Regions from separate parts of the Sphingopyxis sp. USTB-05 genome, predicted to be linked through region 2. Evidence: predicted binding sites of a transcription regulator. Region 2 holds the regulator's gene; the other holds the start of a gene.
The links. The regulator LexA, encoded in region 2, represses DNA repair genes until DNA is damaged. The targets are predictions, from matches to a motif close to GTTCCNCNCTTGTTCT.

Region 1 (5,631 bases), 1.2 Mb from region 2:
TTTTTGTCGATCAGCGTCACCGAACAGGCAACACCGTGCAGCATCTGCGACACGATTTGGCCGAACCGCCCATAGCCAACGACAATCGCCGACCCGCGCGGCGCTCCGGCGGGATCGTCGAGGTCGGCGGGCTCCGCTGCCGGCGAAAACTCCAGATTGCGCGCGAAGAGCATCAGGAATGGCGTCGTCACCATCGACAGCGTCACGACAGCACTGAACAGGCTCGCCGCCTCGGGCTGGATCAGCAGCGCGTCGGCCGCTTGCGTGAAAAGCAGAAAGCCGAACTCGCCGCCCTGGCTGAGGAGCAGTCCGAGCCCGAGCGCGACCGGCCAGGGTTTGCCGAACAGTTTCACGATCAACGTGAGCACGACGACCTTTACCGCAACAAGGCCGAGCGCCAGCCCGACGACAAGCAGCGGACGCTCCAGCACCGCACCGACGTCGAGCACCATGCCGACCGCGAGGAAGAAGAGACCGAGCAGAATGAGGCGAAAGGGTTCGACGTCCGACTCGATCTCATGCCGATAGGGCGAGTCGGCGAGCATCACGCCCGCGATGAACGCACCGAGCGCGGTCGACAGGTGCAGGCTGTGCATCAGCGCCGCGCTCGCCAGGATGGTGAGCAGCCCGACGACGACGAACAATTCGCGCTCGCCATAGCGGCCGATAATCCGGAGCAGCGGATTCACGATGAAGCGGCCGGCAAGGACGAGAACGACGATCGCCCAAAGCGTAAAGAAGGCCATCTGCCATCCCGGGGGTGCCGACGGATCCGCGGGCGCGCGCGACAATACCGCGACGATGGTGATCATCGGAACGATCGCCAGATCCTGGAACAACAGGATCGAAAACGCCTTTTCGCCAAAGGGCGAATTGATCCGCCCCGAACTCTTCAGACCCGGCAACACCTGCGCGGTCGACGACAGTGCGAGCGGCAGTCCCAGCGCGAGCGAGGCCGCGGGGCTGAACCCCAGCGTCAGGTGGATGAGCCCGGTGAGGACCAGCCCGGTCACCACCACCTGCATCAAGCCCAACCCGAAGATAGCGCGCCGCATGTCCCACAGCCGGCGCGGCGACAGTTCGAGCCCGACGAGGAAGAGCAGAAAAGCGATGCCGAGTTCGGCAAAGGCGAGTTTCGATTCGCCGCCGCCGACAAGTCCCAACCCGTGCGGGCCGACGACCGCCCCCGCGATCAGATAACCGAGCACCGCACCGAGGCCGAGGCGGCGAAAGATCAGCACGAACAGGGTCGCGACGCCAAGCAGAATCGCGCCTTCGACCAGCGCCGTGTCGGTCGCGGTTTCCCCCACTTTCTCGGCCGCTTCCGCAGCAGCAGCGGTGAGCGCGAGCAAGGTCATGCCGCGGCGGCCTGTTCCTCGAGCGCCGCGATGGCGGCATCGAAGGGGAGCAGGATCGCACCGTGACGCGCGGGATAGCCCTGCGCTGCCGCAAGCAGGTCGAAACCCGGCCAGTCGGGCCGATCGCTCTCACCGGCGAACCAGCCCGCAATGCAATCGCGCGCGGCGCGCAGTTCGGCGAGCCCGAGTCCCGGCGCGTGACGTGCCAGCAGCGTTGCCGACGCCTGCCCCAGCGCGCACGCCTCCACATGCATGCCGATGCGCGTCACCCGGCCCGCATCGTCGGCATCGAGGTCGAGGATAATCGCGCTGCCGCACAGCGGCGCCCGCTTGCTCACGCGGTAGCGCGCATCGGCGATCGGCAGATATTCCGACGTTGCGACGGCAAGCGCCAAAATGTCGCGATTATAGAGCGGTGCGCTCATGACTTGTCGGCCTTGGCAGCTTCCGTCTCGGCTTCGCGCGCTTGCGCGCGGCGCTCCGCGATCACTTTGCTCATCGCGCTACTTGTCGCATTGAGCGCCGGATAGGTCCGGCTGTCAGTCATCCATGCCGGACGCTGTGCATTGCCATATCCGATGTCATAGAGAAGCGTCACGAGCATGAAGCCGATCGACGCGATCAACAGGCCTTTCACCGCACCGAATCCCGCGCCGAGCCCACGATCGAACCCGCCGACGAGCGACGCGCGGCTGCGCTGTCCCATCGCGCGCGATCCCCATTTGGCGAACGCAAACACGCCGCCAAACAAGAGAACGAAGGCCAGCGCCGCCGCACCACCCTCAGTCCCAACCCATCCCGTCAGCAGGTCGGTGACGAGCGGGTGAAAGAAACGTACCGCCGCGATCGCAAGTATCCATGCGAGCAGCGTCGTCACCTCCTGCACAAGGCCGCGCGAAAAACCGAGCACCGCGCCGCCGCCAACAAGCGTCAGCACGAGGATATCCAGAGCCGTCAAACTTCCCATTCGCCGTGCGCTAATCGCGCCCGAGCATCAGGTCAACGAGTTCGCCGAGCCGGCCAAAACCGGTAACCGAAATCCCGCCCACCGCTTTCATCCCCTTAGGCCCCCAGCCGCGCGAGAAACCGAGCTTCGCCGCCTCGCGCAACCGCAGCCCGTCGTGCGAAACCTGCCGAACCTCGCCCGACAGCGACAATTCGCCGAATACGATTGCGTCGGCGGGCACCGGCCGTTCACTAAATGCGGAAATCAGCGCCGCCGCGACGGCAAGGTCGGCGGCGGGATCGGTAAGCCGATAACCGCCTGCGATGTTGAGATAGACTTCGGCAGCGCCCATCTGGAGTCCGCAGCGCGCCTCCAGCACCGCGAGCACCATCGCCAGCCGCCCGCTGTCCCAGCCCACAACGGCACGCCGAGGTGTCGCGCCACTCGCCAAGCGGACGGTCAACGCCTGCACCTCGACGAGCACGGGGCGCGTGCCTTCCAGCGCGGGGAATACGACCGATCCCGGCACATCGCGGCTGCGGTCGGTCAGGAACAGGCTAGACGGGTTGCTCACCTCGCCCAATCCCTCCTCGCCCATCGCAAACACGCCAATCTCGTCGGTACCGCCGAAGCGGTTCTTCACGGCGCGAAGGATGCGATACTGATGGCTGCGCTCGCCCTCGAACGCCAGCACCGTGTCGACCATATGTTCGAGCACGCGCGGCCCCGCGATCGTTCCGTCCTTCGTCACATGGCCGACGAGCACGATCGCGGTATCGCTGTCCTTGGCATAGCGGATCAGTTCCTGGGCGCTCGCGCGGACCTGGCTCACCGTGCCGGGGGCGCTGTCGATCAGGTCGCTGTGCATCGTCTGGATCGAATCGATCACGACAAAATCGGCATCGCGCCCATCAAGCGTCGCCAATATATCGCGCACCGACGTTGCACTCGCGAGCGCGACCGGCGCATTGCCTAGCCCAAGCCGCTGCGCGCGGAGACGCACCTGCGCCGCGGCTTCCTCGCCGCTGATATAGACGACTGACTTGCCCGCTTTCGCCAGTCGCCCCGCGGCCTGCAGCAGCAAGGTCGATTTGCCGATACCCGGATCGCCCCCGATCAGCGTCGCCGATCCCGCGACGAAACCGCCACCGAGCGCCCGGTCGAATTCTGCGATGCCGCATAGCATCCGATCGGGCATCTTGCTGTCGGCATCGAGCGTTTCGAGCGCGAGCGTCCGACCGCCGCGGCTCAAATCATGCTTCGCCGAAAAGACGGTTTCGGCCGCCTCTTCGACAAGCGTGTTCCATTCGCCGCAATCGGCGCACTGACCCTGCCAGCGATAGGTGGCGGAACCGCAATTCTGGCAGACATATTGACGCTTCGCTTTGGCCATGCCGTGTCGCATAATCGGAACAAAGATGGAACGCCAGTCCTTTCCCTCTGGGGCCACGAAGAAGGGGCGGCGACGGTTCATTTTACGCGCATGTTGCTCTAGGGGAGCAGCAACGCCCGAATCACCTTCCCGCAGGAAAGCCCCATCATGAAATTCTTCGCCGACACCGCCGAAATCGCCGACATCCAGGAACTCGCCGCGACGGGCCTGCTCGACGGCGTCACGACCAATCCGTCGCTGATCGCCAAGTCGGGTCGCGACTTCAAGGAAGTGACGAAGGAAATCTGCGCGCTGACCGACGGCCCGGTGTCGGCCGAAGTCGTCGCGCTCGATCATGCGACGATGATGAAGGAGGCCGAAATCCTCCGCAAGATCGCACCCAACGTGTGCATCAAGGTGCCGCTGACGATCGACGGGCTCAAGACGTGCAAGGCGCTGACCAGCGACGGCACGATGGTCAATGTCACGCTCTGCTTCTCGGCGGCGCAAGCGCTGCTCGCCGCCAAGGCCGGTGCGACTTTCGTTTCGCCCTTCGTGGGTCGTCACGACGACAATGGCTTCGACGGAATGCAGCTCATCTCCGACATCCGGCTGATCTATGACAATTACGGCTATGAAACCGAGATCCTCGTCGCGAGCGTACGCCACGGCATCCATGTGCTTGAGGCCGCAAAGATCGGCGCCGATGTGATGACCGCGCCGCCGTCGGTGATCAAGGGACTGTTCAAGCACATCCTGACCGAAAAGGGCATCGAAGGCTTCCTCGCCGACTGGGCGAAGACCGGCCAGTCGATCTGAGGCCATCGCCTCACGATATTTTCGTCACCCCGGCGAAGACCGGGGTGACGATGTTTGGTGTGTCAACTCGCGCCCTTTCCAGTTGACGTAAACGTTAACGTCGGCCGATAGTTTTTCCCGACAGCCGGATTCGCGCCCTCGCGCGTCCGGCACAGGGAGAGACATGATGACCGACACCACCATCCTCACCGAACGCCGCGGCCATGTGTTGATCGTCACGATCAACCGGCCCGAGGCGCGCAATGCCGTGAACGCGGCGGTTCATGTCGGCATCGGCACTGCTCTCGAAACCGCCGAGAATGACCCCGAAATCCGCGCCGTCGTGATCACCGGCGCCGGCGACAAAAGCTTTTGCGCGGGCGCGGACCTCGTCGCGCTATCGCGCGGTGAGAGCCTCTATCCGTCGGACCAGGCGCAACAGGCGTGGGGTTTTGCGGGCATGGTTTCGCACCCGATTTCGAAACCGATCATCGCTGCAGTCAACGGCTTTGCGTTCGGCGGCGGCTGCGAGATCGCGCTGATGAGCGACATCATTATCGCCGCCGACCATGCGCAATTCGGCCTGCCCGAAGTCAAGGTCGGACTGTTCGCGGCCGCGGGCGGTGCCTTCCGCCTTGCGCAGCAGCTCCCGCGCAAACTCGCGATGGAATATATGCTCACCGGTGATCCGATCCCCGCTGCGCGGGCCGCCGAGTTCGGGCTGGTCAACCATGTCGTCCCGCTGGCCGATCTTATGCCGACCGCGCTCGCTCTTGCCGAAAAAATCGCCGGCAACGCGCCGCTGTCGGTTCAGGCGTCGAAGCGCGTCGCACTCGGCATCGATCAGGGCCGTATCGCCGCTGATGCACCCTATTGGGAACATAACACGCGCGAGCGTTCGGTCCTGATGCGCAGCGAAGACGCACGCGAGGGCCCGCTTGCCTTTGCACAGAAGCGCAAGCCCGAGTGGAAGGCGCGCTGACATGACGATGATCGATCCTGAGCGCATTCCCGTCATCATCGGCGTCGGACAGGTGAACGACCGCCCCGACGACCCCGATCGTGGCCTCGACTCGCTCGGGCTGATGGTTGCCGCGCTCAAGGTCGCTGCCGAAGACGCTGGCGTTTCACTCGCCGAGATCGACAGCCTCGCGATC
Region 2 (5,631 bases):
GTCCTGAGTCAGGTAGCAGCGATAGGCTTCGCCCTTTGCGAGCAGTTCGTTCGCGACTTCGGCGTGGCGCGGCGCACGCGCGAACTGGAACACGGTCTCGCCATCCCAGTCCAGATCGAGCCATTGCATCCCGTCGAGAATCGCGTCGATCGCGGCATCGGTCGAGCGTGCGCGGTCGGTGTCCTCGATGCGGAGCAGGAATTTACCGCCGTGATGGCGGGCAAACAGCCAGTTGAACAAGGCAGTACGGGCGCCGCCGATGTGCAGATAGCCGGTCGGCGATGGTGCAAAGCGCGTAACGACATCCGCTCCCGTCGCTTCGGGGGGCGTTGCTTCCACTTTGGTCTGGTTTTCGGTTGCCACTCCGGCCTCTTTCACTCAATTTGCCGCCTTCCGGGCGGGGATCGGGGGAGCCCCTAGCATGGCGACAAGGCTGCTTCAAACGCCCATTGCTGCTCGTTGGGCAACAATCTGGCACCGGACCGGCAACGCGCTGGAGGCACGGCTCGAAGTCGAACGCGAACGGATCGGGCTCTGGCTGCCGGTCGCGATGGGCGCCGGCATTGCAGCCTGGTTCGCCTTACCCGGCGAAGCACAATGGATCGGGTTCCTCTTGTCGCTTGCGGGTGGTTTGTGCGCGGGCCTCCTGATCGGCTGGGATAGCCGGTTCGGGCGGATGGTCGTGGTTGGATGCGGCGTGATGGCGGTGGGCATGTTGTTGATCTGGACGCGCGCCGTCTGGGTCGCGGCGCCGGTGCTCGCGGCGCCCGTGATGACTGAATTTTCCGCGATCGTCGAGCGGGCCGAGCCGCTGCCGGCCAAAGGGCAGATCCGTATTCTCGCATTGCCGCAGAAGCGCAGCGACCTGCCGCCGCGGGTGCGATTGACGCTAGGTAGCGAGCAGGCGGTGAGCCTCACCGACGGTGAAATGATCGGCGTCCGAGCGCGATTGATGCCGCCGCCTACGGCCAGCCTTCCCGGGGGCTATGATTTCGCGCAGCGCGCGTGGTTCGACAGGATCGGGGCCGTTGGGACTGTGCTCGGCGACATCTCTCGGACGTCGGCGTCCGGGCCGACTATGCCGCCGCTGCGTACGCGGCTCAGTGCGCATATACACGATCAGATCGAGGGTTCGTCCGGCGGCATTGCCGCCGCGCTGGTAACGGGCGACCGCGGCGCGATCAGCGAGGCGGATGAGGAGGCGATGCGGCGCAGCGGGTTGGCGCATCTCCTGTCGATCAGCGGGCTGCATGTGACCGCGGTCGTCGGATTTGCGATGTTCCTGACCCTGCGCCTGTTTGCGTTGAGCCGGCGGCTGGCGCTCGCCGGCTATGTCCTGCCCCTCGCCGCTGCTGCCGGGGCGCTGGCCGGCGGCGGCTATACATTGCTCGCAGGGGCGGAGGTGCCGACGCTGCGGTCGTTCATCGCCGCCTTGCTCGTGCTCGTGGCGTTCCTGATGGGACGCGAAGCGCTGACGCTGCGACTGGTTGCGGCGGGCGCGCTGATCGTGCTGGTCTGGCGCCCCGAATCGCTTGCGGGTCCAAGCTTTCAACTGAGCTTCGCGGCTATCACCGCGATCATTGCGCTGCATGAAAGCCGCCCGATGCGCGCATTTCTGGCACGCCGCGATGAACCGTGGCCTTTTCGAACCTTGCGCGCTGTCGCGGGGCTCTTGGTCACCGGACTGGTCGTCGAAGTCGCGCTGGCGCCGATTGCGTTGTTTCATTTCCATAAGGCGGGGGTTTATGGGGCCATGGCCAATGTGGTGGCTATTCCGCTCACGACCTTTGTCATCATGCCGTTCGAGGCGCTTGCGCTGCTGTTCGATTGCATCGGGCTTGGCGCGCCCTTGTGGTGGGTGACTGAGCAGGCGCTGCGCCTTCTGCTCGGGCTCGCGTATGTTGTCAGCGATGCACCCGGGGCCGTCGCTACCTTGCCAAGCTTTCCGCCCTGGGGTTTCGCGCTCGCGGTCTTTGGCGGGCTGTGGGTTTTGCTCTGGCAAACGGGCTGGCGCCGGGCAGGCTTCGTTCCGCTCGCGATCGGCGCGGCGACATTGCTCTTTCAGCCGCGCCCCGATCTGCTCGTCACCGGCGACGGCCGCCATATTGCCGCGGCGCTGCCCGATGGCAGCTATGCGCTGCTGCGCGACCGGTCGGGCGACTATATTCGCGACACGATGGCGGAAGCCGCAGGGACCGATATGCCGCTCGCGAGCCTGGCCGACCTCGATCATGTCGAATGCAATCGCGATTTCTGCCGCTGGAGCCAGGGGCAGGGGGCCGCGCGTCATGTCATTCTCGCCTCGCGCGGGCGCGACCGGATCGAGGGTGCAGATATGGCCGATGCCTGCGCCGCGGCCGATATCGTTATCAGTGACCGCTGGTTACCGCGCGAGTGCGCCGGGCGCTGGATGACAATCGATCGCGACAGTCTCGCTACCAGCGGCGGCCTTGCAATCTACCTCGGCAAGGTACCCGAAGCCGTCGCCACGCTTAAGGCGGGCGACGGCCATCCCTGGCGGCTGCCGCAGCAGCTTAGTGGTAACGACGAAGCAGTCCCGACAGGCGGCCCTGAACGATGACGCGTTCGGCGGGATAGCGCTGCGGTTCATAGGCCGCGTTCGCCGGGTCGAGACGGATCATCTGCCCCTCACGGCGGAAATATTTGAGCGTCGCATCCTGCCCGTCGACGAGCGCAACGACGATGTCACCTTCGCGCGCGGTGCTCGCTTTCTGGATCAGCGCATAGTCGCCGTCGAAAATCCCCGCTTCGACCATCGAGTCGCCCGATACTTCGAGTGCATAATGTTCGCCCGAGCCGAGCAGCGCGGCGGGAACGGCAAGGTTGTTGTGATCCTCGAACGCCTCGATCGGGACGCCTGCAGCAATCTTGCCGTGGAGCGGGATCTCGATAACGTCGTTCGCAGCGATCGGCTTGAGCGCCGGGGCTGGCTTGCGGAGCGGGACGATATTGTCGCGATCGTTACGCACGACAGGTTTCGCGGCTTCGGGCACCTTGAGCACTTCGAGAGCGCGGGCGCGATTTGGAAGACGGCGGAGAAATCCCCTTTCTTCCAAGGCGCTTATCAGTCGATGTATACCCGATTTCGATTTGAGGCCCAGCGCCTCCTTCATCTCCTCGAACGAGGGCGAGATGCCGCTCGAATCGAGGCGTTCCTGGATGAAGTGGAGCAGTTCATGCTGCTTCGCGGTCAACATCGGTCGTTCTCCATGATGCCAATTCCGGACATATTGAGAACGATAGTGGAACAAAGCGGAACTTGTCAAGCGATGACAAGATAATCCGCGATGTCGCCCACATTGCGTGGGGGCGCGCCGATATCGCGGATCAGCAGCGCGTTCGCCGAGGCAAGGGGCAGGGTGCGGCCGCTCTCCTGCCCGATCATTGGCGTCAGGCGACCGCTTTCGAGTCGCGCGCGAAGATAGTCGCGGCGCGTACCGCCTTCGGCGAGGGGAGCGGCTAACGGCGCCCGATGGACAGGCGGCAGAGGCGCGCCCGCGCCCGCAAGGTGGCGGACGAGAGGCAAGAGGAACAGCGTAGCCGTGACGAAGGCCGACGAGGGGTTGCCCGGCAGGCCGAGCAGGATTGCGTCGCCGAGCGTTCCGGCGATCAGCGGCTTGCCGGGACGCATCGCGATCTTCCAGAAATCGAGCTGCCCGCCGGCATCGTCCAGCGCGCCGCGTACATGGTCGTGATCGCCAACCGACGCACCGCCGACGGTCACGATGACGTCGTGACGTCGCGCCAACTCCTTGAGAATCTTCGCAAGGGTTTCGCGGTCGTCGCGGACGTGATGCGGAAGAACCATATCCTCGACCTCGCCCGCCAGCATCGCCGCGAGCATCACGCCGTTGCTGTCGGGGATCTGCCCTGGTGTCAACGGGCGTCCGGGCTGGACGAGTTCGTCGCCGGTGGTGAGGATCGCGACCCGCGCGCGCCGGCCCACCGCGAGTTCGCTCGCGCCGCTCATTGCCGCAGCAGCGATCGCGCCGGGGGTCAGGCGGGTACCTGCGGGGAGCAGGCAGTCGCCGGCTGCGAAATCGGCGGCTTGCGACCGGATATGGCGCCCGCGCGTGCCGGGGCCGTCACCGGTCAGCCGCAGAGTATCGCCTTCACGCGCGACATCTTCCTGAACGATCACCGTGTCGGCGCCGGCAGGAACCATCGCGCCGGTGAATATCCGCATCGCTTCGCCGGGCCCGACCGCCTGGTCGGGCGCAGCGCCCGCGGCGGTTTCCCCGATGACGGCCCACGGACCCGGAAGGTCGCCGAACCTGATCGCATAGCCGTCCATCGCCGATAGCGCTGCGGCGGGCTGATCGCGCTGGGCCGTCACATCACGCGAAAGATAGCGACCAAGCGACTCGGAAAAGGCGATATTTTCATCGCCAAGCGGTGCGCGCAACGCGAGCAGCCGGGCCTGCGCTTCCTCGACGGGAAGCAGCGCGCTCATTCGGCGCGCCAGTCGCCCGAGCGGCCCCCGCTCTTTTCGAGCAGGCGGATATCGCCGAGGACCATCGCGCGGTCGAGCGCCTTTGCCATGTCGTAGAGCGTGAGTAGCGCGACCGAGGCGGCGGTTAGCGCCTCCATCTCGACCCCCGTCGGGCCGTTCGTTTGAGCGACAGCTATGACTGCGATACCACTGTCTTCCCACGTAAAATCGACGCCGACCTTGGTCAGCGCGAGTGGGTGGCAAAGCGGGATCAGGTCGGCGGTGCGTTTCGCGGCCATGATCCCGGCGATCCGCGCGGTCGAGAGCACATCGCCTTTCGGAGCATTGCCGCTGCGGATCGCTTCGAGCGCCGCGGCAGACATTGCGATGCGCCCGCCGGCGACTGCGCGGCGCTGCGTTGCGGATTTTGCGCCGACATCGACCATGTGCGCGGCGCCCGTTTCGTCCAAGTGAGTCGGTTTGAGTGTCATCGCCTGGGATCGAAGCAATGCGGGGCGGGAAAGGCAAGGAGATAGCGCGGAGTTTGGACGGCCGATTGCGACCGGTTGCTGCCCTCCACATCCTCGTCACCCCGGACTTGATCCGGGGTGACGAGGATGTGGGGGCCGGTCGATGCGCAAGAAAAGCGAGATCCCGGGTCAAGCCCGGGATGACGAAGTTCGGGTAACGACCGATTGCGGACATGCAATCAAGGCGGTAGCGTTCAGAAATGCGCGGATCGACGGATAGGAAGCCCTCGGAGCGGGCGATTGGAGCGCGGGTTCGCATCAAGCCTGCTCACCAAGCCGAGATTGAGGCGTTATTCGATGAAGTGATGATCGTCCCAATCTACAAGGAAGTGAGAACGGACGGAAATGTCTCTTACTGGTTTGGTAAGAATCAGATCTCAGAGCTTGCGGAAGCATGTGTGCTGGAACGGATACCACTCCACTGTTGGGCTCACCACGCGGTAATCGACCAACCGCCGATCATCGACTGAAGCTAACGCCCGCTCCCCATCCCAAACCGGCCGAGGGAGCCTTAGTCGCACGCCTTGTGCAGGCGCCAGGCCAGCGCTGCCGAGCCGACGCACATGGCGGCGACCATCAGCAAAGTGTCGTCGATGGTCAGGCCGAGGCCGATCAGCACGCTAAGGAGCAGCGTCGCGGCGACCATGA

Region 1: the regulator LexA is predicted to act here: its motif matches at 3,714-3,729, upstream of radA (DNA repair protein RadA).

Annotation. Positions count from the first base shown of each region.
Region 1 is NZ_CP084712.1:3,074,159-3,079,789, forward strand. Features, by position in the region: partial or broken gene KEC45_RS14235 (cation:proton antiporter) at 1-1,358, opposite strand, end outside; gene KEC45_RS14240 (iron-sulfur cluster assembly scaffold protein) at 1,355-1,783, opposite strand; gene KEC45_RS14245 (CvpA family protein) at 1,780-2,325, opposite strand; gene radA (DNA repair protein RadA) at 2,336-3,697, opposite strand; gene fsa (fructose-6-phosphate aldolase) at 3,845-4,495, shown strand; gene KEC45_RS14260 (enoyl-CoA hydratase-related protein) at 4,662-5,456, shown strand; gene KEC45_RS14265 (acetyl-CoA acetyltransferase) at 5,458-5,631, shown strand, end outside.
Region 2 is NZ_CP084712.1:1,841,584-1,847,214, forward strand. Features, by position in the region: gene gltX (glutamate--tRNA ligase) at 1-363, opposite strand, end outside; gene KEC45_RS08290 (ComEC/Rec2 family competence protein) at 422-2,581, shown strand; gene lexA (transcriptional repressor LexA) at 2,535-3,218, opposite strand; gene glp (gephyrin-like molybdotransferase Glp) at 3,284-4,474, opposite strand; gene moaC (cyclic pyranopterin monophosphate synthase MoaC) at 4,471-4,944, opposite strand; gene KEC45_RS08310 (MFS transporter) at 5,495-5,631, opposite strand, start outside.